Regions from separate parts of the Pantoea deleyi genome, predicted to be linked through region 1. Evidence: predicted binding sites of a transcription regulator. Region 1 holds the regulator's gene; the other holds the start of a gene.

What was found. Region 1 encodes CRP, which controls carbon source genes, mostly activating them, when cyclic AMP is high. Its sites were predicted from a motif close to ATGTGANNNNNNTCACAT; they were not measured.
Region 2: cdd (cytidine deaminase) is a predicted target of CRP. The motif match lies at 4,824-4,841, and genes of this name have one in related genera.

What each region holds. Positions count from the first base shown of each region.
Region 1 covers NZ_CP071405.1:406,687-422,431, reverse strand. Annotated here, with positions in the region: gene J1C59_RS01930 (hydrolase) at 1-525, shown strand, start outside; gene J1C59_RS01925 (YheU family protein) at 530-748, shown strand; gene J1C59_RS01920 (phosphoribulokinase) at 810-1,679, shown strand; gene J1C59_RS01915 (OsmC family protein) at 2,056-2,460, opposite strand; gene crp (cAMP-activated global transcriptional regulator CRP) at 2,765-3,397, shown strand; gene J1C59_RS01905 (YccS/YhfK family putative transporter) at 3,455-5,530, shown strand; gene argD (bifunctional acetylornithine/succinyldiaminopimelate transaminase) at 5,532-6,752, opposite strand; gene J1C59_RS01895 (aminodeoxychorismate/anthranilate synthase component II) at 6,834-7,409, opposite strand; gene J1C59_RS01890 (putative adenosine monophosphate-protein transferase Fic) at 7,451-8,044, opposite strand; gene J1C59_RS01885 (YhfG family protein) at 8,034-8,204, opposite strand; gene ppiA (peptidylprolyl isomerase A) at 8,305-8,877, opposite strand; gene tsgA (MFS transporter TsgA) at 9,139-10,317, shown strand; gene J1C59_RS01870 (cytosine deaminase) at 10,354-11,631, opposite strand; gene nirB (nitrite reductase large subunit NirB) at 11,852-14,392, shown strand; gene nirD (nitrite reductase small subunit NirD) at 14,389-14,715, shown strand; gene cysG (siroheme synthase CysG) at 14,762-15,745, shown strand, end outside.
Region 2 covers NZ_CP071405.1:1,371,392-1,387,136, reverse strand. Annotated here, with positions in the region: gene J1C59_RS06565 (GNAT family N-acetyltransferase) at 1-178, shown strand, start outside; gene apbC (iron-sulfur cluster carrier protein ApbC) at 175-1,287, opposite strand; gene metG (methionine--tRNA ligase) at 1,465-3,498, shown strand; gene J1C59_RS06550 (CidA/LrgA family protein) at 3,692-4,084, shown strand; gene J1C59_RS06545 (CidB/LrgB family autolysis modulator) at 4,077-4,769, shown strand; gene cdd (cytidine deaminase) at 4,890-5,780, shown strand; gene J1C59_RS06535 (NAD-dependent malic enzyme) at 6,049-7,746, shown strand; gene sanA (outer membrane permeability protein SanA) at 7,883-8,602, shown strand; gene mglC (galactose/methyl galactoside ABC transporter permease MglC) at 9,204-10,214, opposite strand; gene mglA (galactose/methyl galactoside ABC transporter ATP-binding protein MglA) at 10,234-11,754, opposite strand; gene mglB (galactose/glucose ABC transporter substrate-binding protein MglB) at 11,823-12,818, opposite strand; gene galS (HTH-type transcriptional regulator GalS) at 13,129-14,169, opposite strand; gene yeiB (DUF418 domain-containing protein YeiB) at 14,316-15,476, opposite strand; gene folE (GTP cyclohydrolase I FolE) at 15,527-15,745, opposite strand, start outside.

The DNA.
Region 1 (15,745 bases):
GGTCAGGAGGGCGCCGCCGCAGAGGTCGACGCCGGTGTAATTGTTTCCGCGCCGCTGCTGCTGGCACCCTGCAGCGTCAGACTGGAACGCGGTTTTTCACGCTTCTACCAGCACTATCTGCTGGCCCAGCTCAAGAAGAATGCCCGCCGTAAGCTGCACGCCTGGCCGGACACGCTGCCGGTGAATCTGGCGGAGCTGAAGGCGCTGCGGCGGCTGCGCGATTTCGATGATGCAATTACGGCACGCGCCCACGGTTTTCTGGATGCGGCAGATTACTATCATCGCGCCAGCGCCATGCCCTGGCTGAAGCAGGTAGAAAAACCGCTGCTGATCCTGCACGCCCGTGACGATCCCTTTATGAGTGATGAGGTGATCCCGCAGAGCGGTCAATTATCTGCCACTATTACGTATCAACTGACATCACACGGCGGCCACGTAGGTTTTGTCGGCGGCACATTACGCCAGCCTGAAATGTGGCTGGAACAGCGCATCCCTCAGTGGATCGCCCCTTTTCTGGATAACTGATCTCGTGATTATTCCCTGGCAACAGGTCTCGCCTGAGACCCTTGAAAACCTGATTGAAACCTTTGTGCTGCGCGAAGGCACAGACTACGGCGAGCAGGAGCGCAGCCTGCTGGACAAAGTGGCGGATGTACGACGCCAGCTGGAAAGCGGTGAAGTGGTACTGGTGTGGTCGGAACTGCATGAATCGGTCAATATTATGCCGCGCAACGCCTTTCATGGCTGATGCGCCTGCTGCCATTTCATGCTAACAATGCCTGTTACCCGATCTCACAGGGAGCTTCTCTATGTCTGCACGTCATCCTATTATCGCGGTGACCGGTTCCAGCGGTGCAGGAACCACCACCACCAGCCTCGCGTTTCGCAAAATCTTTCAGCAGCTTGATCTTCGTGCGGCGGAGCTGGAAGGCGACAGTTTTCACCGTTTTACCCGTCCTGAGATGGATATGGCGATTCGTAAGGCGCGCGATTTAGGACGTCACGTCAGCTACTTCGGCCCCGAAGCCAATGACTTTGGCCTGCTGGAGCAGAGCTTTAAAGAGTATGGCTATAGCGGACAGGGGCAGTCGCGCAAATATCTGCACACCTACGATGAGGCGGTGCCGTGGAATCAGGTACCGGGTACCTTTACGCCGTGGCAGCCGCTGCCGCAGAACACCGATATTCTTTTCTATGAGGGGCTGCACGGCGGCGTGGTGACGGCGCAGCACAACGTGGCGGAGCAGGTCGATCTGCTGGTTGGCGTGGTGCCGATTGTTAACCTTGAGTGGATCCAGAAGCTGGTGCGCGATACCGGCGAGCGCGGCCATTCCCGTGAGGCGGTGATGGACTCGGTGGTCCGGTCGATGGAGGATTACATTAACTTCATTACGCCCCAGTTCTCCCGCACCCATATCAACTTCCAGCGCGTCCCGACCGTGGACACCTCCAACCCGTTCGCCGCCCGTGCCATCCCGTCGCTGGATGAGAGTTTTGTCGTGATTCACTTTCAGGCGCTGGAAGATATCGACTTCCCCTATCTGCTGGCGATGTTGCAGGGCTCCTTTATCTCGCACATCAATACGCTGGTGGTGCCGGGCGGCAAAATGGGTCTGGCGATGGAGCTCATTATGGGCCCGCTGGTGAAACGGCTGATGGAAGGCAAACGGATAGAGTAAGGGGCCAGGAAAGCGCTCTTCAGACGGTTTAAAAACCAGAGCAGGCAATGTTATCGCAGCGGATAAGCTTAACTCGCTGAGCAGGCTTCAGGAAGCAGACGTCCGGTAGCCGCATCCGGTTTCAGTCAGGCCGCGATAGACAACCGCGGGCAGAAAGCATCTGGCCGTAACAGAAAAGTTCAGCAGGCAGGGAAGAGCGTCAGAAGCGGAAAGTGTCCCGCGCCAGGAGGGCGCGGGCAGAGCATGCCATAAAGGGCGGACGTTGCGGCTTTACCGATCTGACCCGCTTCGCTGCGCCATCACTGTCTCAACGCAGACTCTCTGCGATGCTAAGGTCTGACAACAGACTACCGGCAACCTCAAACACCGATGACGGTTACAGCGCGATCACTTCGTAGCTGTGCGTGATCGTCACGCCTTTGCCCAGCATGATGGCGACCGAGCAATATTTTTCCGCCGAAAGATCCACCGCGCGTGAGACCGCTTTATCCTGGAGCGCTTTGCCACTGACGATAAAATGCAGGTTGATGTGCGTAAAGATTCGCGGCGCCTCTTCACGACGTTCTGAGGTCAGTTTTACTTCACAATCAGCCACATCGTTGCGGCCTTTTTGCAGAATTGAGACCACATCGATCGCGCTGCATCCGCCCGCCGCCATCAGCACCATCTCCATTGGGCTGGGCGCTTTATCCCCTGAATTACCATCCATCAGGATCTGATGGCCGGATGAGGATTCTCCGAGGAATGTCAGCCCTTCTACCCACTTCACTCTTGCCTGCATGTTTTTTGCTCCGGAATACACTGTTTTGCCGCCAGAGTACGCTTTCCCCTGGTAAACAGCAATCCGGAGAAATCCGCCCGTAGCTGAAGCGAGACAACAGAAGACAGTCGGCTAAAGCTGTGCTACAAACAGTGCTGAAAATATTTTTCGTCACCCGATGACGAAGCCGGGAAGAATGATGCGCACTGCGCCTGATGCGGCCCGAATAATTTCCTGAAATGGAAAACGCTTGAAGCTTTCACCGCCTGACAGGGAAAACTGCCCCCTGTATTTTGGGCACGATTACAACAGAGGATAATAGCGAATGGTTCTCGGCAAACCGCAAACAGACCCTACACTCGAATGGTTCCTGTCCCATTGCCATATTCACAAGTATCCATCCAAAAGTACGCTGATTCATCAAGGTGAAAAAGCAGAAACGCTTTACTACATCGTGAAAGGTTCCGTCGCGGTTCTGATTAAAGATGAAGAAGGCAAAGAGATGATTCTTTCCTACCTGAATCAGGGTGATTTTATTGGTGAGCTTGGCCTGTTCGAAGAAGGCCAGGAGCGCAGCGCCTGGGTACGTGCGAAAAGCGCGTGTGAAGTGGCAGAGATTTCGTATAAGAAATTCCGTCAGCTGATCCAGGTGAACCCTGACATCCTGATGCGACTCTCGTCGCAGATGGCGCGTCGCCTGCAGGTCACGTCCGAAAAAGTGGGTAACCTCGCTTTCCTCGACGTTACCGGACGCATTGCACAGACCCTGCTTAACCTGGCGAAACAGCCAGATGCCATGACGCATCCCGACGGCATGCAAATTAAAATTACGCGTCAGGAAATTGGCCAGATTGTAGGGTGTTCACGTGAAACCGTGGGCCGTATTCTGAAGATGCTGGAAGATCAGAACCTGATCTCTGCACACGGCAAAACCATCGTCGTTTACGGCACCCGCTGATTCCTGTCACCCACGGCGTGATGGCAACATCACGCCGTTATTGTTTGTGCTGAGCCGATGTGGCGTCGAATAATCTACCATCCTGAAGTGAACTACGCCCTGCGGCAAACGCTGGTGCTCTGCCTGCCGGTGGCGCTGGGCTGGCTGGCTGGCGACCTGCAAAAGGGTCTGCTCTTCTCACTGGTGCCCGCCTGCTGCAACATCGCCGGTCTGGATACGCCGCATAAACGCTTCTTCAAACGCCTGATCGTCGGTGGCAGCCTGTTTGCCCTCGGCAGCTTCCTGATCCAGTGGCTCACCCTGCAGGCGGTGCCGCTGCCGCTGATCCTGTTTATTATGCCGCTGCTGCTCGGCGTAACCGGGGAGATCAGCCCGCTGCATGGCCGCCTGCTGCCCGGCACCCTTATCGCCGCCATCTTTACCCTGAGCCTGATCGGGCGCATGCCGATCTATGTTCCGCCGCTGCTCTATATCGGCGGTACGCTCTGGTACGGGCTGTTTAACTGGTTCTGGTTCTGGCTCTGGAAAGAGCAGCCGATGCGCGAGAGCCTGAGCCTGATCTACCGCGAGCTGGCCAACTACTGCGACGCCAAATATACCCTGCTGACGCAGCTGACCGATCCGGAGAAGGCCCTGCCGCCGCTGCTGGCTCGTCAGCAGAAGGTGGTCGATCTGATCAACACCTGTTATCAGCAGATGCACATGCTGTCGGCCAGCCGCGACCACAGCCACAAGCGGCTGACGCGCGCCTTTCAGGTGGCGCTGGATCTGCAGGAGCATATCTCGGTCAGCCTGCATCGGCCGGAAGAGGTGCAGAAGCTGGTCGAGCAGAGCCATGCCGAAGCGGTGATCCGCTGGAATGCCAAAACCATCTCGGCCCGGCTGCGGGTGCTGGCGGATAACATCCTCTATCACCGGTTACCCGAGCGCTTCGCGATGGATAAACAGCTCGGCGCGCTGGAGAAAATCACCTGGCAGCATCCCGACAATCCGGTGGGGCACTTCTGCCTCTATCACTTCAACCGGATTGCCCGGGTCCTGCGCACGCAGAAACCGCTCTATCAGCGCGACCTGATGGCCGATCGCCAGCGTCGTCTGCCGCTGCTGCCCGCCCTGCGCAGCTATCTCTCGCTGCGCTCCTCGTCGCTGCGTACCGCCGGACGCTTTGCGGTCATGCTGATGCTGGGCAGCGCGCTGGCGCTGTTCTTCAACATTCCCAAGCCCTACTGGATCCTGATGACCATTATGTTCGTCAGCCAGAACGGCTACAGCGCCACCCGCGTCCGCATTCAGCACCGGGCGCTGGGCACCTTTGCCGGGCTGGTGATCGCGGCCGCCACGCTGCGTCTGGCGGTGCCGGAGTCGCTGGTGCTGCTGATCATGCTGGCCATCACCTTTATCAGCTATCGCTTTACCCGTCAGTTTTATGGCTGGTCGATGATTGGCTTCACGGTGACCGCCGTCTACTCGCTGCAGCTGCTGTCGCTGAACGGCGCGCAGTTTCTGCTGCCGCGCCTGATGGATACGCTGATGGGCTGTCTGATCGCCTTTGGCGGAATGCTCTGGCTCTGGCCGCAGTGGCAGAGTGGCCTGCTGCGGCAGAACGCGCATGATGCCCTGGAAACCTATCAGGATGCGCTGCGGCTGCTGCTGGGCGATGAGCAATCGCCCGGCAAGCTGGCTTACCAGCGCGTGCAGGTGAATCAGGCACACAATGCGCTGTTCAACTCCCTTAATCAGGCGATGCAGGAACCGGCGTTCAACGCCCAGTATCTGAAAGATATGCGGCTCTGGGTGACGCACAGCCAGTTTATCGTCGAGCATATCAATGCGATGACGATTCTGGCGCGCGAACACACCATGCTCACCGCCTCGCTGGCCGAGCGCTATCTGCAATCCTGTGAAATCGCGCTGCAGCGGTGTCAGCAGCGGCTGGAGTATGAGGGTGCAAGCTCGCAGGTCAACCTGCTGGATGAGCTGGAGAATATCAGTGAGGGGCCGGTTACGGTCGTGGAGCAGCATGTGCGGCGCATCCTCGATCATCTGAGCGTGATGCACACCATCTCATCGCTGGCGTGGAGCCAGCGACCGCAACATGGCCGCTGGCTGATCCGGCATTTACGGAAGCGCTGATTTAGCCGTTGAGCACTTTGCCGACCGCCGTGGCGAAGCGACGCATGCCCTCTTCGATGTCAGTGGGTTCAATGATCAGTGACGGCGCGAAACGCATCACGTCAGTACCGGCAACCAGCACCATCACCCCTTCGGCCGCCGCGGCATTCAGGATGTCGCGCGATTTACCGGCGTGCTGAGGCTTCAGCGCCGCACCAATCAGCAGCCCCTTGCCGCGAATATCGCTGAACAGATCATACTTCGCGTCAATCGCCTGCAGCGCCGTCACAAAGTGCTGACGACGCTCTTCCACGCCCGCCAGCACGGCCGGGGTGTTGATGATATCCAGCGCGGTTTCGGCGATGGCGCAGGCCAGAGGATTCCCGCCATAGGTGGTGCCATGAACGCCCGGCGCCATCGTCGAGGCAATCTCATTGGTGGTCAGCATGGCGCTGACCGGGAACCCGCCGCCCAGCGCTTTGGCCGAGGTCAGGATATCGGGCTGAATGCCATAGTGCTCATAGGCGAAGAGCTTGCCGCTGCGCCCCATGCCGCTCTGCACCTCATCCAGCACCAGCAGCGCCTGGTGCTGATCGCAAAGCTCACGCAACCCCTGCATAAAGGCCTGTGTGGCAGGCATCACGCCGCCTTCCCCCTGAACAGGCTCAACCACGATGGCGCAGGTATGGTCGTCAATCACCGCTTTCACCGCGTCCAGGTCGTTGAACGGCACATGGACGATATCTGCCGGTTTAGGCCCGAATCCGTCTGAATATTTTGGCTGCCCGCCGACCGTGACGGTAAAGAGCGTCCGGCCATGAAAAGCGTTGTGGAAGGCGATGATCTTGCTTTTGAACGGGCTGTGGCGCTTGCAGGCGTAATAGCGCGCCAGCTTAAATGCGGCTTCGTTGGCTTCGGCGCCGGAGTTCGCGAAGAAAACGCGCTCGGCAAAGGTGGCGTGAATGAGTTTACTGGCGAGACGCAGCGCCGGTTCGTTGGTGAACACGTTGCTGGTGTGCCACAGCGTCTCGCCCTGGCTTTTCAGCGTCTCAACCAGCGCAGGATGGCAGTGTCCAAGTGCGGTGACGGCGATGCCACCCGAGAAATCGATATACTCTTTGCCCTGCTGATCCCATACACGGCTGCCCTTGCCTTTTACCGGCACGAACTGCGCAGGTGCATAAACAGGCAAAATAACGTTATCGAACGTCTCCCGCGTGACCGCAATTTTTTCCGCTGCCATTGATGACCCCATTTGAATGATGTTTGTGCAACCTTGAAATAATAATCACAAAATATGCATAAAAAATCACTCAAAGGCAACTTATTGCGTCAGGAAATTGCGCAGCAGCTGGTGGCCCTGTTCGCTGAGAATGCTCTCGGGATGGAACTGCACGCCCTCCAGGGCAAGGGTCTTGTGGCGGAATCCCATGATTTCGTCGGGTTCGCCGTCACGCACCGTCCAGGCCGTTATCTCAAAATCGTCCGGCAGGGAATCACGCTGCACAATCAGCGAATGGTAGCGGGTCACGGTCAGGGGATTATTGAGATCGCGAAACACACCCTGACCGGTGTGCTGAATAGCGGACGTTTTGCCGTGCATCACCTGACGCGCCCGCACCACCTGTGCGCCATACGCCTGGGCGATCGCCTGATGCCCCAGGCAGACACCCAGCACCGGCAGCTGACCGGCAAAGTGCCTGATCGCCGCCAGCGAAATTCCCGACTCCGACGGCGTGCAGGGACCTGGCGAGATCACCAGATGGGTCAGCGGTAAGGCCGCCATCTGTGCCAGGGTGATGGCATCATTGCGCACCACCTGCACTTCTGCGCCCAGTTCACAGAAATATTGATAAAGATTCCAGGTAAAGGAGTCGTAGTTGTCGATAAGCAGCAGCATGAACCATCCAGAGTGATAACCCGCGCCGCTATTCTACGCGGTTAAGCTGCCTCACTCACCACTTTCGCAAACACCTGCTCCAGCGGTTCCAGATCGCCGGCCACGCCAGCCTGATTCGCCGCTTTCCAGCTTTCCGCATCCGTCTCTTCCCACGACAGCAGATAACCGGCATGCAGCGCCAGCTGTTCGAAGAAGATGCGCTGTGCGCGGCCATTCCCGTGACGAAACGGGTGCAGCATATTGATTTCACAATAGTAGTGCGCGATGCGGCGGATAAACTCCTCGCGCGGCAGCTCCGCCAGCCCCTTCTCCTCCTCCAGCGCGGCCATCAGCGCGTTGCCCTCTTTTTCGATATATTCGAAATGGCAGAAGGGCGTCTCATCGCGCCAGATATCGATGGTGCGCAGCTCACCCGCCCAGCTGTAGATATCCTGGAACAGCGTGCGGTGGATCAGACGCAGATAGGGCAGCCCCGGATTGCGCGGGCCCAGTTCCAGTGTCGCGGCCCGCGCCGCGCTGAAGCTCAGCTCCGCCTTGCGCAGCTGGGCGGCATCGTGAATATCGGCCAGGTTTTTCAGCACGTTGTCATGCTGCCACAGGTAAGGATCCTGACTGACGGCGCTGTTAGAGTCCATATTGCCTCCTCAGGGACGCCAGGCGTGCCGCCGCATCATCGCTGTTAACGCTGGTTTCATTCGGTGCAAAGCCCTCCAGACGGCAACTGGCCTGATAGCTGGCGCTACGCCGCTGCTGCCACAGGGTGACTTTCTGTTTTTCGGTGAGTCTGTTCGCCATACCGCCTCCTGCTCAGGTTTTTTGCCCTAAGTATAAGAGCAAATTCTGGCTTTGCCGGAGGCGGCAGGCTGTCGCCCTCCGGAGAGGGCAACAGGGAGGCTTAAGGCAGGACTTTGGCGGAGAGAATGACAACCGGTTTGGACGGGACATTCTGGTAAGGGCCAACATCTTTGGTTGGCACCTGCGAAATTTTTTCTACCACATCCTGACCTTTCACGATCTTACCAAACACGGCATAGCCAAAATCACGCTGTCCGTGGTCGAGGAACGCATTGTCCGCCACGTTCAGGAAGAACTGGCTGGTCGCGCTGTCTTTGTCGGCGGTACGCGCCATCGAGATGGTGCCACGCAGGTTACGCAGGCCATTGTCAGCTTCGTTTTTGATCGGCGCGTTGGTCTGCTTCTGCTGCATATCGGTGGTGAATCCCCCACCCTGCACCATAAAGCCCGGGATCACGCGATGAAAAATGGTGTTGTTATAGAAACCGCTGTTCACGTAATCAACGAAGTTTTTCACGGAGACCGGCGCTTTCTGGTTATTCAGTTCGAGTTCGATATTGCCGGCGGAGGTGGTGAGCAGAACGTGGGTGTCACCTTTTGCGGCCAGCGCCTGGACAGAAACGGAAGAGAGCGCTAACAGGGTGAAGGCCGCTGCTAAAGTACGTTTAAACATGAAAGATTCCTTACCTGGGAGAGCGGGCACAAAAACGTGATTGATTGTAAAGAGACTCTATTCCAGGAGCCAGCGTTTTACCTATATTTACGCTGTGGCGGTAAAAGTGGGAAGCAAACGATAAACCGGCGCATCAGCGTGATTAAAATCACACAACGCGTGAAATATGGATCTCATGTTTCACTGCTTGTTTATTAAGATCACAGTTCCGTTTACACTTTCTGACACTTTTTGCCACCCGGTTCTCAACAGGTTCAGAACATGACAAACCGTAATCGTATTGGCCTCACCTGGATAAGCTTCTTCTCCTACGCGCTGACCGGCGCGCTGGTGATCGTTACCGGTATGGTGATGGGCGATATCGCCAAAGATTTCCAGATCCCCATCTCCAGCATGAGTAACACCTTCACCTTCCTGAACAGCGGCATCCTGGCGGCCGTTTTCCTCAACGCCTGGCTGATGGTCATCGTGCCGCTGAAGCGCCAGCTGATTTTTGGCTTCGTCCTGATGGTCCTGGCGATAATCGGCCTGATGACCAGTCGCGATCTGACGGTCTTTTCGCTCTGTATGTTCGTGCTGGGCGTGGTCAGCGGCATCACCATGTCGATCGGGACCTTCCTGATCACCCATATGTATGAAGGCCGTCAGCGCGGTTCCCGCCTGCTGTTTACCGACTCCTTCTTCAGCATGGCGGGCACGCTGTTTCCGGTGCTGGCAGGCATTCTGCTGGCGCGTCAGCTGCCCTGGTACTGGGTCTATGTCTGCATCGGCTTTATCTACGTCGCCATCTTCATCATGACGCTGTTCGTGGAGTTCCCGGTGCTGCGTAAGCCTGAGAACAGCCCGACGGTTGAGAAGGAAAAATGGGGTGTGGGCGTCCTGCTGCTGGCGGTGGCGGCACTCTGCTACATTCTGGGCCAGCTCGGTTTCATCTCCTGGGTGCCGGAATATGCCACCAAAGTCATGGGCATGAATATCGATGATGCCGGGCAGCTGGTCGGCAGCTTCTGGACCGCGTACATGGTCGGCATGTGGGCCTTCAGCTTCCTGCTGCGTTTCTTCGACCTGCAACGCATTCTGATGGTGCTGGCGGGTCTGGCGACCCTGCTGATGTACTGGTTCGTCAGCAGCAGCGATGCCGGAATGCTGAAATGGATCATCATGATTCTGGGCTTCAGCTCCAGCGCCATCTACACCACCATCATCACCCTGGGTTCACTGCAGACCAGAGTGGCCTCACCGAAGCTGGTGAACTTCATTCTGACCTGCGGCACCGTCGGCACCATGCTGACCTTTGTGGTGACGGCGCCTATCGTGGAGAAGAGTGGCGTGCACACCGCCCTGGCGACGGCGAACGCCCTCTACGCCGTGGTATTTGTAATGTGTGCCCTGCTTGGCTTTGTCAGCCGTCACCGTTCTCACGGTCACGTCATGCACTAATCTCTTCAGGGCGGCGGGATATCGCCGCCCTGCTGTTTAACGCCGGAAGTCCACGCGCTCCCGCTCCCGCCAGTAAATCTCACTCTCTGCCGGCTTCGTCTCTGCCACAACCCTGCCCTGACGCAGCGAATAGCGCACCGGAACCTGCCTTCTTACCGCATCAAAACCACTCTCCGCAGGCAGAATCACCAGGCTGGCGTCATGGCCGACCTCAATGCCGTAATCCGGCAGCTGCAGCGTTCTGGCGCTGTGGTGCGTAATCAGGTCCAGACCCGCATTGATCTGCTCATAGCCCATCAGCTGACAGACATGTAACCCCATATGCAGCACCTGCAGCATGCTGGCAGTGCCCAGCGGATACCAGGGGTCAAACACATCGTCGTGACCGAAGCAGACGTTAATTTCCGCCTCCAGCATCTCTTTTACCCGCGTGATGCCGCGCCGTTTAGGGTAGGTGTCAAAACGCCCCTGCAGATGGATATTGACCAGCGGGTTAGCGACAAAGTTGATGCCGGAGAGTTTCAGCAGCCGGAACAGCCGCGAGGTGTAAGCCCCGTTGTAAGAGTGCATCGCGGTGGTATGGCTGGCCGTCACCCGCGCCCCGTTGCCATCGCGATGCGCCAGCGCCGCCACGGTTTCAACGAAGCGCGACTGCTCATCGTCGATCTCGTCACAGTGCACGTCGATCAGCCGGTCGTAGCGGTTCGCCAGCGCAAAGGTTTTATGCAGCGATTCGACGCCATACTCGCGGGTAAATTCGAAATGCGGGATCGCGCCGACCCCATCCGCACCCAGCCGCAGCGCCTCCTCCAGCAGCGCTTCGCCGTTGGGATAGGAGAGGATCCCCTCCTGAGGGAAGGCGACAATCTGGATGGTGATCCAGGGCGCCATCTCCGCCTTCAGCTTCAGCATCGCCTTCAGGGCCGTCAGCGACGGATCGGAGACGTCGACGTGGGTGCGGACAAACTGGATGCCGTTAGCGATCTGCCACTTCAGCGTCTGCAGCGCCCGCTGTTTCACATCTTCATGGCTGAGCAGGGCTTTGCGCTCGGCCCAGCGCTCGATCCCCTCAAACAGGGTGCCGGACTGGTTCCAGGCCGGTTCGCCCGCCGTCTGGGTCGTGTCCAGATGGATATGTGGCTCAACAAAGGGCGCGCAGGCCAGGCCGCCCTCCCCATCCAGCGCCTGATCTGTCGCCGGGAGCGGCTGCGGCTGAGCGGAAAGCCGGGCAATTTTGCCGTCGGCGATGTCGATTTGCCACAACCCGTCCTGGCCGGGCAAACGCACGTTATTGATCCTGCCGGGTGACTGCATGGCTGATTCCTTCCTCGGTTAGCGGTGAGGTTAAAACTAGCACGATTCATACCAGGAACCGCAATGCAGGCTATTCAGCAGGTTAGCCGCATCTGACAAACTCAATGAAAATCAGACACCTACCTCTTAATGGGTATATGGCGCTGTGGTTGATGCATATCAATAAGCGTCAGAAACGGCGCGCTATTGTAGCCGCAGATATCGCAAATTTGAGGCAAAAATGAGCAAGCACAATGTCGTCGTTATCGGTAACGGCATGGTCGGCCACCGCTTCATCGAAGAGTTGCTGGAGAAAGCGGAACCCGACCAGTTTTCGCTGACCGTCTTTTGTGAAGAACCCCGCGTCGCCTACGATCGTGTCCATCTGTCCGCTTACTTCTCCCATCATACTGCTGAAGAACTGTCGCTGGTGCGGGAAGGCTATTACGACAAACATCAGGTCAGCCTGCTGCTGGGCGAGCGCGCCATCACCATTAACCGTGATGAGAAGCTCATTCACTCCAGCACCGGCCGCGCGGTGCACTACGACACGCTGATTTTTGCGACCGGCTCCTATCCGTGGATCCCGCCCATCAACGGGGCAGAGGGCAGCGACTGCTTTGTCTACCGCACCATCGAAGATCTCAACGCCATTGAAGCCTGCTCGCGCCGCTGCAAACGTGGTGCGGTGATTGGCGGGGGCCTGCTGGGGCTGGAAGCGGCAGGCGCACTGAAAAATCTGGGTATCGAAACCCACGTCATCGAGTTTGCCCCGGTGCTGATGGCGGAGCAGCTGGATCAGCAGGGCGGCGAACTGCTGCGTCGCAAGATCGAACAGATGGGCGTGCGGGTACACATCGGTAAAAACACCCGGCAGATTGTGCATCACGAGCACGGCGGCAAAACGCTGGCGTTTGCCGATGGCAGCGCGCTGGATGTCGATTTCATCGTCTTCTCCACCGGCATTCGTCCGCAGGACAAACTGGCAAAACAGTGCGGGCTGACCCTGGGGCCGCGCGGCGGCATCGCCATTGATGACCAGTGCCGCACCAGCGATCCCGATATCTACGCGATCGGCGAGTGCGCCGCCTGGCAGAATCGCGTCTACGGCCTGGTGGCTCCGGGCTATAAAATGGCGCAGGTCGCCAGCGACCACCTGCTGGGCCGCGATAATGCCTTTACCGGCGCAGACATGAGCGCCAGGCTGAAACTGCTGGGTGTCGATGTCGGCGGCATTGGCGACGCCCGCGGCACCACGCCCGGCGCGCGCAGCGTGGTCTGGCTGGATGAAGGCAAATCGGTCTACAAACGCCTGGTGATCAGCGAGGATCAGAAAACCCTGCTGGGTGCCGTGCTGGTGGGTGACACCCGCGACTATGGCAACCTGCTGCAGCTGGTGCTGAATGCGATTCCGCTGCCGGACAATCCGGAGGCGCTGATCCTGCCGGCGGGCAGCGGGGATAAGCCGGCGATCGGCGTCGATTCCCTGCCGGATAGCGCGCAGATCTGCTCCTGCTTCGACGTCAGTAAAGGCGACATCGTCAAGGCGGTTCAGGGCGGCTGTCACACCGTGGCGGCGCTGAAAAGCACGACCCGCGCGGGCACCGGCTGCGGCGGCTGTATTCCGCTGATTACCCAGGTGCTGAACAGCGAACTCAGCCGCCAGGGTATCGAGGTCACTAACCATCTCTGCGCCCATTTCGCCTGGTCACGTCAGGAGCTTTATCATCTGATTCAGGTGGAGGCGATCAAAACCTTCGATGAGCTGCTGGCCCGCTACGGTCAGGGTTACGGCTGTGAAATCTGCAAGCCTGCGGTGGGTTCGCTGCTCGCCTCCTGCTGGAATGAGTATGTGCTCGCCCCTCAGCATGCGCCGTTACAGGACAGCAACGACCTCTATCTGGGCAATATCCAGAAAGATGGCACTTATTCAGTGATCCCGCGTTCGCCCGGCGGTGAGATTACGCCGCAGGGCCTGAAGGCGATCGGTGAGGTCGCCGAACGTTATCGCCTCTACACCAAAATTACCGGCTCCCAGCGTATTGGTCTGTTTGGCGCGCAGAAAGATGACCTGCCTGCGATCTGGTCACAGCTGATCGACGCCGGATTCGAAACCGGTCAGGCCTACGCCAAGGCGCTGCGTATGGCGAAAACCTGCGTCGGCAGCGCCTGGTGTCGTTATGGCGTGGGCGACAGCCTTGGCTTAGGCGTGATGCTGGAGAACCGCTACAAAGGGATCCGGACGCCGCACAAGATGAAGTTTGGCGTTTCCGGCTGCACCCGTGAATGCGCGGAAGCCCAGGGCAAAGATGTCGGCGTGATTGCCACGGAAAAAGGCTGGAACCTCTACGTCTGCGGTAACGGCGGCATGAAGCCCCGCCACGGCGATCTGCTGGCGGCCGATCTGGATCAGCAGACGCTCATCACCTATCTCGACCGCTTCATGATGTTCTACATCCGCACCGCCGACCGTCTGCAGCGCACCTCGCTGTGGCTGGAGAGTCTGGAGGGCGGCATCGACTATCTGCGCAGCGTGATCGTGAATGACAGGCTCGGCCTCAACAGCCAGATGGAAGCGCAGCTGACCGCCCTGCGCGCCACGGCCCATTGTGAATGGAAAACCACGCTGGAAGATAAAGCGCATCTGACGCGCTTCGCCCACTTCATCAACTCATCACAGCGCGATCCTGATGTGCAGTGGGTCGCCGAGCGCGATCAGCATCGCCCGGCACGCGTCGATGAACGTATCGCTGTAACCCTGATTGAGGAGACCGAACGATGAGCCAGTGGAATCCGGTTTGCCCGCTGACGGAGATCCTGCCCGTCACCGGCGTCTGTGCGCTGGTCAAAGGGCAGCAGGTTGCGATCTTCCGCCCACGCGACGATGAGCAGCTCTATGCCCTCAGCAATATCGATCCCTTTGCCCATGCCAGCGTGCTGTCACGCGGCATTATTGCCGAACATGAGGGGACACTCTGGGTCGCCAGCCCGCTGAAAAAGCAGCGTTTTCGCCTCAGCGATGGCTACTGCATGGAGGATGAGACGCGCTCCGTGGCGGCCTGGCCGGTGCGGGTCAACGCCGGACAGGTAGAGGTCTGCCTGTAACGCCCTCAACAGCCCGCCTGCGCGGGCTTTTTAATAAGGACGCCTGATGGACTACTTTCCCCTGTTCTGCCGCCTGCAGGGCAGACGCTGCCTGCTGGTGGGCGCAGGTGACGTGGCGGAGCGAAAAGCCCGGCTGCTGCTGGCGGCCGGGGCCGATCTGTGGGTCGGCGCACCGGATTTCTCGCCCGCGTTCCGGCACTGGGCGCAGCAGCAGGCCGTGACGCTGCTGCACGGCCCTTTTGAGCCGCACTGGCTGACGGGCTGCTGGCTGGTGGTCGCGGCCACCAGCGACAACGCCGTGAATCAGCAGGTCGCTGACGCGGCGGAAAAGCAGCAGATCTTCTGCAATCTGGTGGATGCCCCGCAGCAGGCCAGCGCCATCATGCCTTCCGTCATCGACCGCTCACCGCTGATGGTCGCCGTCTCATCCGGCGGACGCGCGCCGGTGCTGGCCCGCCTGCTGCGGGAGAAGCTGGAGGCGATGCTGCCGCAGCATCTCGGCAAGCTGGCGCAGCGGGCAGGCGCCCTGCGCGACCGGGTAAAAACGCAGTTCGCCTCCCCATCTGGTCGTCGCCACTTCTGGGAGCGTTTTTTCAGCAGCGAGCGGCTGGCGCAGACGCTGGCGAACGGCGATGAGGATCGTGCCGCACAGATCACCGAGACGCTTCTGAGTGCCGATCCCGCCGTGCGCGGAGAAGTGGCGCTGGTGGGGGCCGGTCCGGGCGATGCCGGTCTGCTGACCCTGAAAGGCCTGCAGCTGATCCAGCAGGCGGATGTCATCGTCTATGACCGGCTGGTCTCGGATGCGATCCTGAATCTGGTGCGTCGCGATGCCGAACGCATTTTTGTCGGTAAGCAGGCCGGCTATCACTGCGTGCCGCAGGAGGCGATCAATCAGGTCCTCTGCGAACAGGCGCTGCGCGGTAAACGGGTGGTGCGGCTGAAAGGGGGCGATCCCTTTATTTTCGGACGCGGTGGCGAAGAGCTGGAGGCGCTGGCACAACAGCAGATCCCGTTCAGCGTGGTGCCC
Region 2 (15,745 bases), 960 kb from region 1:
GGCGCGTTTTACCTCCACCGGCGCGCTGAAGTGCCTGCTGAAGAACACCGCAGCGCAGGCTTTCTACCTGAAACATGGCTGGAAGAAGATTTCGCAGGGGGAAGGCGAGCATGGCGGCTACGTCTTAATGCACTACCCGCTGGCCTCGCACTATGCCAGCGGGTCGGGTCGGGCTTAGAGCGCGCGGAACGCGATATCGCCAGGGATGACCTCGCCCTGCCAGTAGAGCTGGGCGGCGACCCGCCCGGCCAGCTGGCGATAGAGCGTGGTGAATTCGCTCTCCGGTCGGCGGATCACCGTCGGCTGCCCCTCATCGAGATCTTCACGCAGATCGATGTGCAGCGGCAGCTGCGCCAGAAGCTGCGTCTGATAATCCCTGACCAGTTTTTCAGCGCCGCCGGTGCCGAAAATCGGCTCGTGGAAACCGCACTGGCTGCAGATATGCATGCTCATATTTTCCACCACGCCCAGCACCGGCACGTTGACCTTTTCAAACATCACCAGCCCTTTGCGGGCATCGATCAGCGCGATGTCCTGCGGCGTCGTCACCACCAGCGCGCCGGTGACCGGGACATTCTGCGCCAGCGTCAGCTGAATATCGCCGGTGCCCGGCGGCATATCCAGGACCAGATAATCCAGCTCCGGCCACAGGGTTTCATTCAGCAGCTGCATCAGGGCTTTGCTGGCCATCGGCCCGCGCCACACCATCGCATTGTCATCCGTGACCAGATAGCCGATCGAGTTGGTCGCCAGCCCATGCGCCATAATCGGGGCCATATGGGTGCCGTCCGGCGAGGTAGGACGCTGGTCCTGAGTGCCAAGCATGTCCGGCACCGACGGGCCATAGATATCGGCATCAAGAATCCCGACCCGCGCGCCTTCTGCAGCCAGCGCCAGCGCCATGTTGACGGCGGTGCTGGATTTGCCGACGCCGCCTTTGCCGGAGCTGACCGCGATGATGTTTTTGACGCCGTTCACGCCAGGCTGATTTTTGACCCGCTTCAGGGTCGCAATCTCGTGGCTGAGCCGCCAGTCGATGGCGCGTGCGCCCGTCTGACGCAGCAGCTCGGCGCTGACCTGCTCTTTCAGCGCGTCAAAGCCGCTGGCCCAGGCAAACGGCATCAGCAGTTCCACATGCAGCGTTCCGTCGAGCTGCGCCACATGGTGCAGCGCCTTCAGGGCGGTAAGATTCTGTTTAAGGGTCGGATGCTCAAAGCTTCTTAATACGCCCGCTACGATGGCGCGCAGCCCTTCTGGCGTATGCGTTTCCCGGGATTGTGCTGTCATCCCCTGCTCCTTATTTCTGCTGTGCTTACGCTGTGTCTCAGCGATGTAATCTCAATGATATCAGATGCTCGTCGGTTCGCGGCGACGGGCAGGGGTGAATCCCTTGTGTTTACGCAGGAGAAGCCTTCAGTTACCATCTAAGCCCGTTTTTTCAATCAACAGAAAGCTACGCAAACTATGACTCAAGTCGCTAAAAAAATTCTGGTAACGTGCGCACTGCCTTACGCGAACGGATCAATCCATCTCGGCCACATGCTCGAGCATATCCAGGCAGACATTTGGGTGCGTTATCAGCGAATGCGTGGCAATCAGGTCTTTTTCATCTGCGCCGATGATGCGCACGGTACGCCTATCATGCTGAAAGCCCAGCAGATGGGAATTGCGCCGGAGCAGATGATCGCCGAAATGAAAAGCGAGCATGAAGCGGACTTTGCCGGTTTCGACATCAGCTACGATAACTATCACTCGACCCACGGCGACGAGAACCGTGAGCTGGCCGGGCTGATTTACGGTCGTCTGAAAGAGAACGGCTTCATTAAAAACCGCACCATTTCCCAGCTCTACGATCCGGAAAAAGGGATGTTCCTGCCGGACCGTTTCGTAAAAGGCACCTGCCCGAAATGTAAAGCGGCCGATCAGTATGGCGACAACTGCGAAGTGTGCGGCGCAACCTACAGCCCGACCGAACTGATCGAGCCGAAATCGGTGGTGTCCGGCGCGACGCCGGAGCTGCGCGATTCCGAGCACTTCTTCTTTGACCTGCCGTCGTTCAGCGCGATGCTGCAGGCCTGGACCCGTTCCGGCGCACTGCAGGATCAGGTGGCGAACAAGATGCAGGAGTGGTTCGAATCGGGTCTGCAGCAGTGGGATATCTCCCGCGATGCGCCTTATTTCGGCTTTGAAATCCCGGACGCGCCAGGCAAATATTTCTACGTCTGGCTGGATGCGCCTATCGGTTACATGGGCTCGTTCAAGAACCTGTGCGACAAGCGCGGCGACATCGACTTCGACGAATTCTGGCGTAAAGACTCCACTACCGAGCTTTATCACTTTATCGGTAAAGATATCGTCTATTTCCACAGCCTGTTCTGGCCTGCGATGCTGGAAGGCAGCAACTTCCGCAAGCCGAACAACCTGTTTGTCCACGGCTATGTCACCGTTAACGGTGCCAAAATGTCTAAGTCGCGCGGCACCTTCATCAAAGCCAGCACCTGGCTGCAGCATCTGGATGCCGACAGCCTGCGTTACTACTACGCGGCGAAGCTCTCATCCCGTATCGACGACATCGACCTTAACCTGGAAGATTTCGTGCAGCGCGTGAATGCCGACATCGTCAATAAAGTGGTTAACCTGGCGTCACGTAACGCCGGTTTCATCACCAAACGCTTCGACGGCAAACTGGCGGCTGAGCTGGCCGACCCGGCGCTCTACCAGATCTTTGTTGAGGCCTCGGAGAAGATTGGCGAAGCCTGGGCAAGCCGTGAGTACAGCCGCGCCATCCGCGAGATTATGACGCTGGCCGATCTGGCAAACCGTTATGTTGATGAGCAGGCTCCGTGGGTGGTAGCGAAGCAGGAAGGCCGCGATGCCGATCTGCAGGCGATCTGCTCAATGGGCATCAACCTGTTCCGCATTCTGATGACCTGGCTGAAGCCGGTGCTGCCTTCGCTGAGCGCCCGCGCTGAGGGCTTCCTGAACACCGAACTGCGCTGGGATGCGATTGCACAGCCACTGCTGAATCATCAGGTTGCGCCGTTTAAAGCGCTCTACAGCCGCATTGAGATGGCGAAGGTAGAAGGGCTGATCGAGGCCTCGAAAGAGGATGCCGCGGCCGCGTCGGCACCAGCCGTGACCGGCCCGCTCGCAGACGCCCCGATTGGTGACACCATCACCATCGATGACTTTGCCAAAGTGGATATGCGCGTTGCCCTGATTGAGCAGGCGGAAACGGTTGAAGGGTCGGACAAGCTACTGCGTCTGCAGCTCGACCTGGGCGGTGAAAAGCGTCAGATTTTCTCCGGCATCCGCGCGGCCTACCCGGACCCGTCCGTGCTGGTCGGTAAGATGACCATCATCGTGGCTAACCTTGCGCCGCGTAAAATGCGCTTCGGTGTCTCTGAAGGCATGGTGCTTTCTGCCGGACCCGGTGGCAAAGATCTGTTTGTGCTCTCCGTAGACAGCGGGGCCGTGCCGGGCATGCCCGTTAAGTAAGGCTCTGCACGCCGTCGCGTAAACCGCAGTGATGTGCTGTCCTGACCCTTTGCGTCTGCCTGCAGGCGTAAAGGGTCCTTCTCTTTTGCTGAACACGCCCCGTCCTTCTGCCCTTCCCGCCCTGTAAATGTGATCGCTAGCACGCTAAGCGGTTAATGCGTATGATGATACGCAGTAAAAACAGGAGCCTGCCATGCGCACCCTACTCTCTGTCTGCGGCCGTTATCTTCGCGCCTTTATCATTATCTATCTCTGCCTGTATGCCGGCATCGGCCTCGCCGCGCTGCTGCCGATTAAACTGCCCGGCAGTATTCTGGGCATGCTGATCCTGTTCGCGCTGCTGGCCTCACAGATCCTGCCGGTAAACTGGGTTAAGCCGGGCTGCCATCTGCTGATTCGCTATATGGCGCTGCTGTTTGTGCCGATCAGCGTCGGGGTGATGAGCTACACCGATATTCTGACCGCGCAGTTCGGGCCTATCGTCATCTCCTGCGTCGTCAGCACGTTTCTGGTGCTGTCGATTGTCGGTGTCAGCGCCCAGCATCTGCACAGCCGCCGTCCGGCAGGAGACACCGATGATGAGTGAAATATGGTGGTCGCTGCCGCTGACGCTGGCCGCCTTTTTCCTGGCGCGCAGGCTGGCAATACGGCTGAAAATATCGCTGCTTAACCCGCTGCTGGTCGCGATGGCGATCATTATCCCGATCCTGCTGCTGCTGCATCTGCCCTATTCGCGCTATTTCGCGGGCAGCCAGATTCTCAATACACTCCTTCAGCCCGCTGTGGTGGCGCTGGCGCTGCCGCTGTATGAGCAGATGCATCAGATTCGCGCCCGCTGGAAATCGATTATCGGCGTCTGCTTTATCGGCAGCCTGACCGCCATGACCTCCGGCACCGCCATTGCCCTGTGGCTCGGCGCGACGCCCGAAATTGCCGCCACCATCGTCCCCAAATCGGTGACCACGCCTATCGCGATGGCCGTTTCCGGATCGCTGCACGGCATTCCCGCCATCAGTGCGATCTGCGTGCTGATTGCCGGAGTGCTGGGCGCAGTTTTTGGTCATATGGTGCTGAATCTGCTCGGCGTGAAATCGAAAGCAGCGCGAGGACTGGCGATCGGCAACGCCTCGCATGCACTGGGTACGGCACGGGCCGCCGAACTGGACTTTCAGGAGGGGGCCTTCAGCTCTCTGGCGCTGGTGATCTGCGGCATTATCACCTCGCTGCTTGCGCCGTTTATTTTTCCGCTGCTGCTGCACGGCTTAAGCTGAAAGTTTGCGAGAGATCTCGCAAAGTTGAAACATGCAACACAGGTTACATTGTCAGAGCGATGTAGATCACATATAAACCGTTGACTGGCACATCGCCCTGCTGACTTTAATGAGGCTCACATGCAATCCCGTTTCCTCTCTGCGTTTGAGGCATTGCCGTCAACGCTGCAGACCGCACTCGCTCCCCTGCTGAACGATCCCGATTTTCAGGCGGTGCTCAGCGCCGACCAGGTCGCGCTGCTGCAGCAACAGACCCGGATGGAAGCCGATGCCCTGGCGCTGGCGCTGCTGCCGCTGGCGGCGGCCTGTGCGGTTGCCACCGTCTCCCATTTCAACGTCGGCGCGATCGCCCGTGGCGTGAGCGGCAACTGGTACTTCGGCGCCAATATGGAGTTTGTCGGCACCCCCATGCAGCAGACGGTGCACGCCGAGCAGAGCGCCATTACGCACGCATGGCTGCGTGGTGAACGCCAGATAGAGACCATCACGGTGAATTACACGCCATGTGGCCACTGCCGTCAGTTTATGAATGAGCTGAACAGCGGCACCGCCATTCGGATCAGCCTGCCGCAACGCGCGGTCAGCACGCTGGCCGACTATCTGCCGGATGCGTTTGGCCCGCGCGATCTCGATATCACCACCTTCCTGATGGATGAGGTGGATCATGGGTATAACGCCGCAGGCGACGAGCTGGTGCAGGCGGCGGTGGCGGCGGCCAATGCCAGCCATGCGCCCTACAGTCAGTCCCATGCGGGCGTGGCGCTGCTCACTGAAAACGGCACGATCGTCGCCGGTCGCTATGCCGAAAACGCGGCGTTTAACCCGAGCTTCCCCCCGCTTCAGGCGGCGCTGGTGCTGCTGAATATGCAGGGTGGCGATGTGCATCAGATAAAAAAAGCGGTACTCGCAGAAGCAGAAAATGCCACGTTAAGCCAGTTCGCCGCCACGCAGGCGACGCTTCAGACATTTGGCTGCCGTGAGCTGCTACAGGTAACGCTGAACAAAGCATAACCCGCTGTCTGCGCGGCCACACTTTTGTGAGCTTTTATGAAAAAACGCTGTATTTCTGTGGGAAATTTCATAGGATCTGGCGCCAGAATTCACGTCATTACTCATTACTCTGAATAATTCAGGTTGCAGGATGGCAGCACGGTCGTGAATTTTTCGGCAGCAGTACGCTGCCGTTGCCAGGCCTGTAGTCTGAGCTATGAGGGGTAAAAAAACTGGCGCTACCTGTCCGGCGTGACGCCAGAAAACATTGCAACCGGAGCATCACTGCATGGAACTCGAATACGAAAGTAAACGCCCGCTGTATATCCCTTATGCTGGCCCGATTTTGCTGGAATTTCCCCTGCTGAACAAAGGCAGCGCCTTTACCCTCGAAGAACGTAACGAATTCAACCTCAACGGTCTGCTGCCAGAAGCGGTGGAATCGATCGAAGAGCAGGCGAAGCGCGCCTGGCGTCAGTTCCAGGACTTCAAAAACAATAACGATAAGCACGTCTACCTGCGAAACATTCAGGACACCAACGAAACGCTGTTCTACCGCCTGCTGGATAACCATCTCGAAGAGATGATGCCGATTATCTACACCCCGACCGTCGGCGCTGCCTGCGAACACTTCTCTGAAATCTACCGTCGTGCGCGTGGGGTCTTCATCTCCTACCCTAACCGCGACCGCATCGAAGACATGCTGCAGAACGCCACCAAACAGAACGTGAAGGTGATTGTGGTCACCGACGGTGAGCGTATCCTGGGCCTGGGCGACCAGGGCATCGGTGGTATGGGTATTCCGATCGGTAAGCTCTCGCTCTATACCGCCTGTGGCGGTATCAGCCCGGCGTACACCCTGCCGGTGGTGCTGGATGTCGGCACCAATAACCAGCAGCTGCTGAACGATCCACTCTATATGGGATGGCGTCATCCGCGCATCACCGGCGAAGAGTATGATGCGTTCGTGAACGAGTTTATCCAGGCCGTTAAACGCCGCTGGCCGAAAGTGCTGCTGCAGTTTGAAGATTTCGCCCAGAAGAACGCCATGCCGCTGCTGAACCGCTATCGCGATGAAGTCTGCTGCTTTAACGATGACATTCAGGGCACCGCCGCCGTGACCGTGGGCACGCTGATCGCCGCCAGTCGCGCCGCCGGAAGCCGCCTGTGTGAGCAGAAAGTGGTGTTCCTGGGTGCCGGTTCCGCCGGTTGCGGCATCGCGGAGCAGATCATCGCGCAGATGAAGTCAGAAGGTCTGAGTGATGATGAAGCGCGCAGCCGCGTTCTGATGGTGGACCGCTTCGGTCTGCTCACGGACAAGCTGCCGAACCTGCTCGATTTCCAGAGCAAGCTGGTGCAGAAAAGCGAAAGCCTGCAGGGCTGGGATGTCACTAATGACGCTATCTCACTGCTGGATGTGGTACGCAACGCCAGACCGGATATCCTGATTGGTGTTTCCGGCCAGCCTGGCCTGTTCACCGAAGAGATCATCCGCGAGATGCGCAAGCACTGTAGCCGCCCTATCGTGATGCCGTTGTCGAACCCGACCTCGCGCGTGGAAGCAACGCCCGCCGATATCATCGCCTGGACCGATGGTGCTGCACTGGTGGCGACCGGCAGCCCGTTCTCACCGGTGAGCTGGAATGGTAAAACCTATCCGATTGCCCAGTGCAACAACTCCTACATCTTCCCGGGCATCGGTCTGGGCGTGATTGCCTCGGGCGCCAGCCGTGTGACCGATACCATGCTGATGACCGCCAGCCGTGCGCTCGCCGACTGCTCTCCGCTGGTTAACGAAGGTGAAGGCCCGGTTCTGCCGGAGATCAAAGATATTCAGGGCGTATCGAAGATAATCGCGATGGAAGTGGGTAAAGCCGCCCAGCTGGCCGGTGTTGCCGTGGTGACCTCTGAAGATGTGTTGTCGCAGGCTATCGCCAACAACTTCTGGCTGCCGCAGTATCGTCATTATCGCCGTACCTCGATTTAATCCGCTGACTGCCGGATCGGTTTTCGATCCGGCAGTGTTCAAAAAGAGCACAGCCAGCCGGCTCTAACTTGCTTCGCTGCGACACCTCAAGTAGCCTTGTCCCATCTCAAAATTCTGACATCGAGTCTCCAGGCGCATGCTGAAACGCGTTCTCATTGGTCTGCTTTTCATCATCTTATTGATGATGGCGACGGCGCTCGGCCTTGATCGCTGGATCAGCTGGAAAACTGCGCCCTTTATCTACGAGAATGTCGCCTCTTTACCTCATCGTCAGGTGGGCGTGGTGCTGGGAACGGCGAAATATTACCGGACCGGCGTTATCAATCAGTACTACCTCTATCGCATACAGGGCGCCCTGAATGCCTATAACAGCGGCAGGGTAAACTATCTGCTGCTGAGTGGTGATAACGCGCAGCAGAGCTACAACGAGCCGATGACCATGCGCCGCGATTTAATCAAGGCAGGCGTTGATCCGGCCGATATCGTGCTCGATTACGCTGGTTTCCGCACGCTCGATTCGATAGTGCGTACCCGTAAAGTATTCGATACTAACGACTTCATTATTATCACGCAGCGCTTCCACTGTGAGCGGGCTCTGTTTATCGCCCTGCAACTCGGTATTCAGGCGCAGTGCTATGCCGTGCCATCGCCCAAAAACATGCTTAGCGTACGCTTCCGCGAGGTGGGTGCCCGGCTGGGTGCGCTGGCGGATCTTTTCCTGCTGAAACGCGAACCCCGCTTCCTGGGTCCGCTGGTGCCGATTCCTGCCGTCCGCGATCTGCCCGAGGATACGCAGAGTTACCCGGCAGTGACGCCGGAGCAACTGCTGGAATTAGAGCAGAAGCTGCGCAAATAGCGGCTAAAAGCCGATGCGGCCCTGATGTGCAGGGCCCGGTAAATCTCCCCACAATGCGTAAGCTCGCGCGAACGGCCCGGCAATACTCACCGCAATGAGTAAGCTCGCGCGAAAGGCGCGGTAATTCTCACCGCGATGAGTAATCTCATCTCGACCAGTCCGGTAATACTCACCGCAATGAGTAAGCTGAACGCGCAGGGAACAGGGTCAGAAGAGGAAAGCGTCCCGCGTCAGGGACGACGCGGGCCGAGCGTGTCATGGATGACAGGTTTTGCGTCTTTCCGATCTGACCCTGTTCCCTGCGCCTGCTCCGTCTGACAGCCTCTCCACCAGGCGCGCCCTCTGAAACGATAAGACCCGCCATCTCATGGACAGGATTAACACCGTCCGATCTGTCCCGATTCCCTGCGCCTGCTCCGTCTGACGGCATCCTCCCCACCAGGCGCGCCCTCTGTAACGATAAGACCCGCCATCTCATGAACGGGATTAACACCGTCCGATCTGCCCCGGTTCCCTCCCCCTGCTCCGTCTGACAGCCTCTCCCGTATCTGACCCATAAAAAAAGCGACCCGAAGGTCGCTTTTCTGCTGCTGAATCAGGCTTACTTCTTGCGCGAATACTTCAGTGAATCCAGCGCCACGGCGAAGATAATAATGCCGCCTTTGATAATGTACTGCCAGTATGGGTTGACGCCGATATAGGTCAGACCGTAGTTGATCACGGTGAAAATCAACACACCGGTAACCACACCTGCCACGCTTCCCACACCACCCGCGAAGGAGACGCCGCCGACCACACAGGCAGCAATCGCATCCAGCTCATACATAAAGCCCAGGTTATTGGTCGCCGAACCGATACGCCCCGCTTCCAGCATCCCGCCAAAGGCATAGAACACACCTGACAGCGCATAGATCATGATCAGGTTCAACGGCACGTTCACACCTGACACTTTCGCCGCTTCCGGGTTACCGCCGATAGCAAAAATGTTTTTGCCGAAGCGGGTTTTGTTCCACAGCACCCAGACGAAAACAATCGCGATCACGGCGTAGAAGGTGATGAACGACAGTTTAAAATCACCGAAGCGCAGGAAGCCCTGCGTGAATTTAGAGAACCCTGCATCAAAACCGGCAATCGGTGATGCACCCACAAAGTCGTAATAGAGGGAGTTGATACCGTAAACGATGATCATGGTGCCCAGGGTGGTGATGAATGGCGTCACCTTCAGGTACGCAATGATCACACCGTTGACCAGACCAATCACCCCGCCGATGATGCACACGGTCAGGATAACCAGTGGGATCGGCACCGTATCCAGCGTCGGGAACACCTTGTTGGCGTTATCCATCGCCTGCAACAGCGTTGCGGCAACCACTGCCGCCAGGCCCACCTGACGACCGGCTGACAGGTCAGTACCCTGGGTCACAATCAGACCCGCCACACCCAGTGCAATAATAATACGCACTGACGACTGGGTCAGGATGTTACTCAGGTTCATTAAACTTAAGAACGAGGGATCCTGGAAAATAATAATAGCCAGCAATACCAGCAGAACGACATAAATGCCGCCCTCTTTTAACCAGGTTAGCGCATTCTTTTTTGTAGTCGCTTTCATGTTAACAGCCCTTGCTTCATTAAAGGTGTAATGACGCTAAACGCAATATTTCGTTCTGCGTGGTCGTTTTGGTATCAACTATGCCTGCTACCAGACCGTTACTCATTACCAGAATACGATCGGTAATGCCCAACAGCTCCGGCATTTCGGATGAGATAATAATGATGCCCTTCTCTTTTTTCGCCAGCTCCGCAATCAGCTGGTAAATTTCGAATTTTGCCCCTACGTCAATACCGCGCGTAGGTTCATCAAGCATCAGGATTTCAGGCTGGGTCAATAACCAGCGTCCAATAATTACTTTTTGCTGGTTACCGCCCGAAAGCGAACCAATCTGCGTATGGTGGCCAGGCGTTTTTACCCGCATTGAATCGATTACCCACTGGGTATCACTCTTCATGCGTTTATTATCCAGCAGCCCCATACTGTTTTTATATTTTTTGATATTGGAAATAAGCGAGTTAAATCCAATGTCGAGGTAAGCATAAATACCGGTCGAACGACGCTCTTCCGTCACCAGCGCAAAGCCGTGGTTAATGGCTTCATTGGCGCTGTGGTTATTAATCGGTTTGCCATGCAGTTTTATGGTGCCGCCCGATTTTTCGCGAATGCCAAACAGCGTTTCGACGATATCGGTACGTTTGGCGCCCACCAGCCCGGCAATGCCGAGGATCTCCCCTTTACGCAGATCAAACGAGATGTCGCGAATCGAAGGCTGACGCAGAGAGGTCAGATTGCGCACCTCAAGAATCGTTTCGCCCGGTACGTTGGTCCGATCGGGAAAACGCTGATTCAGTGAACGGCCGACCATCATGGCGATGATCTTATCCATATCCAGCCCTTCCAGCGGCTGAGAGGTAATCCACTGACCATCACGCAGAATCGTGATCTCATCACACAGCTGGAAAATCTCTTCCATCTTGTGCGAAATATAAACAATGCCGCAGCCGCGATCTTTCAGCTTACGGATAATGGTGAACAGATGATTTACCTCTTTCTCGGTTAACGAGGAGGTCGGCTCATCCATAATCACAATTTTCGCGTCATAGGAGAACGCTTTGGCGATTTCAATCATCTGCATCTGCGAGACAGAAAGATTGGCCACTTTGTCGCGCGGATCGATATCGATATCCAGCTCGTCAAAAATCGCTTTGGTGTCCTGGTACATTTTATCCTGATCGACAAAGAAGCCTTTGCGCGGATAACGTCCCAGCCACATGTTATCCATGACCGTACGCTGCAGAACCAGGTTTAATTCCTGATGCACCATCGACACGCCATTTTCCAGCGCCTCTTTGGAACTCTTATAATCGATCTCATTACCCTGGAACAGGATACTGCCGGTATCTTTTTTATAAATACCAAACAGGCATTTTAATAAGGTGGATTTCCCGGCACCGTTCTCGCCCATTAATGCATGAACAGAGTGAGGCCGCACTTTTAAATTCACATTATCTAACGCTTTAACACCGGGAAATGATTTAGAGACATTCGTCATTTCCAGCAGATATTCTCGCTGCGCGGTCGTGTTATCACTGGCCATAATTTACCTGGCTAAAAAACGGTGGTGACATAAAAAAGGCGCGACAGCGGTCGCGCCCGTAATCGATCTTATTTCTGGAACTGAGACAGGTTTTCTTTATCAACCGGTACGTAAGGAACGCGGACGATCTTATCAACCATCTTGAAGTTGGTTCCGTCGGTTGCCCCTTTGCCGTTCGCCAGGTTGTTGGCGATGTCCAGCGTTGCTTTCGCCTGGTTCTCAGCATCGTTCAGCACGGTACCGGCCAGCGCACCGGATTTCACCAGCGCCAGCGCTTCTGGCAGGGCATCGACGCCGAAGACCGGAATAGAGGTCATGTTGTGCGCTTTCAGCGCTTCAACCGCACCCATTGCCATGGCGTCGTTGTTCGCAATCACCACTTCGATTTTCTTCGCGTTCGGGCCAGACAGCCACGCATCCATCTTATCTTTAGCCTGAGCGGTGTCCCACATCGCCGTGTCCATCGCTAACTGCTGGGTTTTCAGGCCATCTTTGTTCAGGGTATCGATCACATATTTGGTACGGGCTTCCGCATCCGGATGGCCTGGCTCGCCTTTCAGCAGCACAAACTGGATGGTACCATCTTTGTTCAGATCCCAGGCCGGCGTCGCTTTCCAGTGCTTCTCAATCAGCTTGCCCTGAATGATGCCGGACTCTTTAGAGTCGGTTCCCACGTAATAGGCTTTGTCGTAACCGGCCAGCACTTTGGCATTCGGCTCTTTGTTGAAGAAGACTACCGGCACGTCGTTGGCACGCGCTTTATCCACCACAACCGCTGCAGCGGCCGGGTCAACCAGGTTAATCGCCAGCGCTTTCACGCCTTTTGCCATCAGCACGTCAATCTGATCGTTCTGTTTGGACTGGTCGTTCTGCGAGTCGTTCATCAGCAACTGCACGCCACCGATGGCTTTCGCTTCTTTCTCGATATCTTTGCGCACCATCGACATGAAGTTGTCATCATATTTGTAAATGGTCACGCCGATGCGGGTATCAGCTGCGTGAGCGGTTGCGCCAAACATCATGCTGGCAACCAGTGCGGTAAGCGTGAAAACCTTCTTATTCATGGTATCTCCGGTTTTATTATGCAGGGTCTTTTTAGCGCTGCCGCGCAACCAGGCGGCAGGACAATCGGTAAAACAGACTGGCGCGTCGGCTAACGTAATAAGGGTGTTAAGCCATTGAACGCCATCTCAAACCTGACTTCCCTGTGCCAGAACGCTTCCTTGAGGCGGGTGTAAACCCGATAACCGGCTACTGAGACCACAACTGATGCCGTTACACTGGCGTTACATAATGTTTCAGTCCGGTAAGACGCTGCCATCATAGTGAGGGCAATGTTAATTAACTGTGAATGTAATCACAGATTGAAAACGGTTACATGCCTGAATCGCCTGAATTAGTGACGGACTCCACAGTTTGCCGCAGCGCCACCGAATGACGCCGCACCAGCGTCGGCATAAAGATGTGGGTTGCGGTGTCATCCAGCAGTCCGGCCGCGCCCTGTAACGCCAGCTCAGTGGCGATTTTTGCCATAGAAATAATGGGATAGCGGACGGTGGTTAACTGTGGATCGGTGTAACGTGAGATAGGAATGTCATCGAAACCAATGACAGAAAAATGCTGTGGCACCTGAATGCCGTTGTCTTTCAGCGCAGTGAGCGCACCCGCCGCCATGCCGTCGTTGTAGGCAAACACCGCAGTGAGATTCAGATTCCGTCCCAGCAGCTCTACCATCGCGGCTTCGCCCCCCTGCATATCGGGCTCGGCGCTGGCGATCCAGCTCTCCTGAGGCCGGATACCCTGCTCGGCCATCGCCTGCATCCAGCCTTCGCGGCGCTGTGCCACATCTTCGATAGGATGGCTGGAGCAGAGATAACCGATGCGGCTGTGCCCCTGCTGTAACAGCGTGCGTGATGCCATCAATGCCCCGGTAACGTTATCCAGGCTGACGCTGCGATGCTCAAAGCCGGGAACGATGCGATTAATGACCACCATGCCTGGCACATGCTGCATAAACTCCGCCAGCTCTGCGTCCGGCAGGGTCTTGGCATGCACCACCAGGGCGCTGCAGCGCTGCCGGATCAGCACTTCGATCGCATGACGCTCCTTCTCTTCCTGATGCCAGGAGTTGCTGATTAACACATGCTTATGGACGCGCTGCGCCACGGTATCGACCGCTTTCACCAGCGCCCCGAAGAAGGGGTCGGAAACATCCATCACCACCACCCCGATCGTGTCGCTGACCTGCGTCGCCAGCGCCTGAGCGTTGGCATTAGGGCGATAGCCCAGCGCTTCGACTGCCTGTAACACGGCGTCGCGGGTGTCAGAGGTCACGGCGTTGCTCTGATTGAGGACGCGCGACACGGTCGCTACGGATACGCCAGCCTGACGGGCAACATCACGGATTGTTATCATGCAGCAGTTCCAGAAAGGAAAAATAGGCATCACGCCGGGTTGTACACCGGCGCTATTTTGTCAGGGGCAGGCAACGTGCAGCGTGAATTGCGTCACATCAATGAAAACGGTTACATACAATTCTGTAACCTTTGTGATGGCGGTCATTATCCTGCGCGATCGGTGAGATGTGATTGACCGGCGGAAAGCAGCGTCAGCCGTCGCCACAGCCACTCCAGCGGCCCCTGCGCGAAGAAATGTAACCAGATGAGTGAAAACAGGATATTGATGAGCCAGATCAGCGGCACCATCAGCACCAGTTCCAGCCGGGTGAAGTGCATATAGAGGTCAAGGCGATAAAAGAGCGTGGTGCAGATCAGAGACTGCAGCAGATAGTTGGTCAGCGCCATACGGCCAACGCAGCGGATGGCATGAGTGATACGCCAGCGTGCAATCTGCGGCCAGTAAGCCAGACAGAGCGCGGCATAGCCCAGGCTGATCAGCGGGCTGGCGAGGTCGCGCGGCGTCTGCAGATAGAAGCCGCTCCAGCGGAATTCCCAGTGCAACAGCCACTGCGCGGCCACTCCGGCCACCGCAATCGTGAAGCCAATGGACAGCAGCACGACCGCCGCCTGCCGATAGTGCTGCGCGGAAAACTGGCCGGTCAGCCAGCCGCTGCGCAGCAGTGCGCCGCCAATCATCATCAGGCCCGCCAGCTGCCAGCCATACTGCGCCGCCAGCGCCATCAGCCCGGAAGCCAGGTGATCCAGCCGGTTCTGTACGGCTTCCCAGCCGCCAGTGAGCTTCCAGTACTGTTCATATTGCAGATCGGCTGCGCCTGGCAGCCAGGAGCGGGTTGGTTCGGGATCGGAGATCGACCCAAACACCAGCAGCACGCCGCAGCCGACCAGATAGAGCAGAATGCCAGTATGCATCAGGCTGCGGGTAGAGGGAACGTCGCGCAACACCCGCCAGACCACCAGCCCGATCACCCCGTAATCCAGCAGGATGTCCCCTTCCCACAAAAACACCGCATGCAGAAAACCGATTACCACCAGCAGGGAGAGCCTGGCCGTCAGCCAGCGGCTGCCGCGCGGCAGCTGCATCTGCAGACCGGCGCCGAACAGCAGTGCAAACAGGGTGAGGAATTTGAGCTGGGCGAAGGTGTCAGAGATAGCCCAGGTCCAGGCGTCGGCTGAACTGACGCTGCCCTGCCAGGCGGGATTGAGATAGGCGGCCGAAGGCAGGCCAAAGCCGACGATATTGAGCAGCAGAATGCCGAGAATGGCACAGCCACGAATGAAATCCAGCGCGTGATAGCGTTGCATGCGGCACCCTGCCCCAATGAGGCGGGCAGCGTTATGCGCCCGCCGTAAACTCAACTATGGCGCACCGCGCGCAAAAATTCCTGGCGGGTATTCTGGCTGGACTTGAACAGGCCGCCCAGCGAGGTCGTGGTAGTGGCGCTGGTGGCATCTTTCACGCCACGCGCTTTCACACAGTAGTGCACCGCATCAATGGACACCGCGACATTATTGGTGCCCAGCAGCGTCTGCAGCGCGACCAGAACCTGCTGCGTCAGTCGCTCCTGCACCTG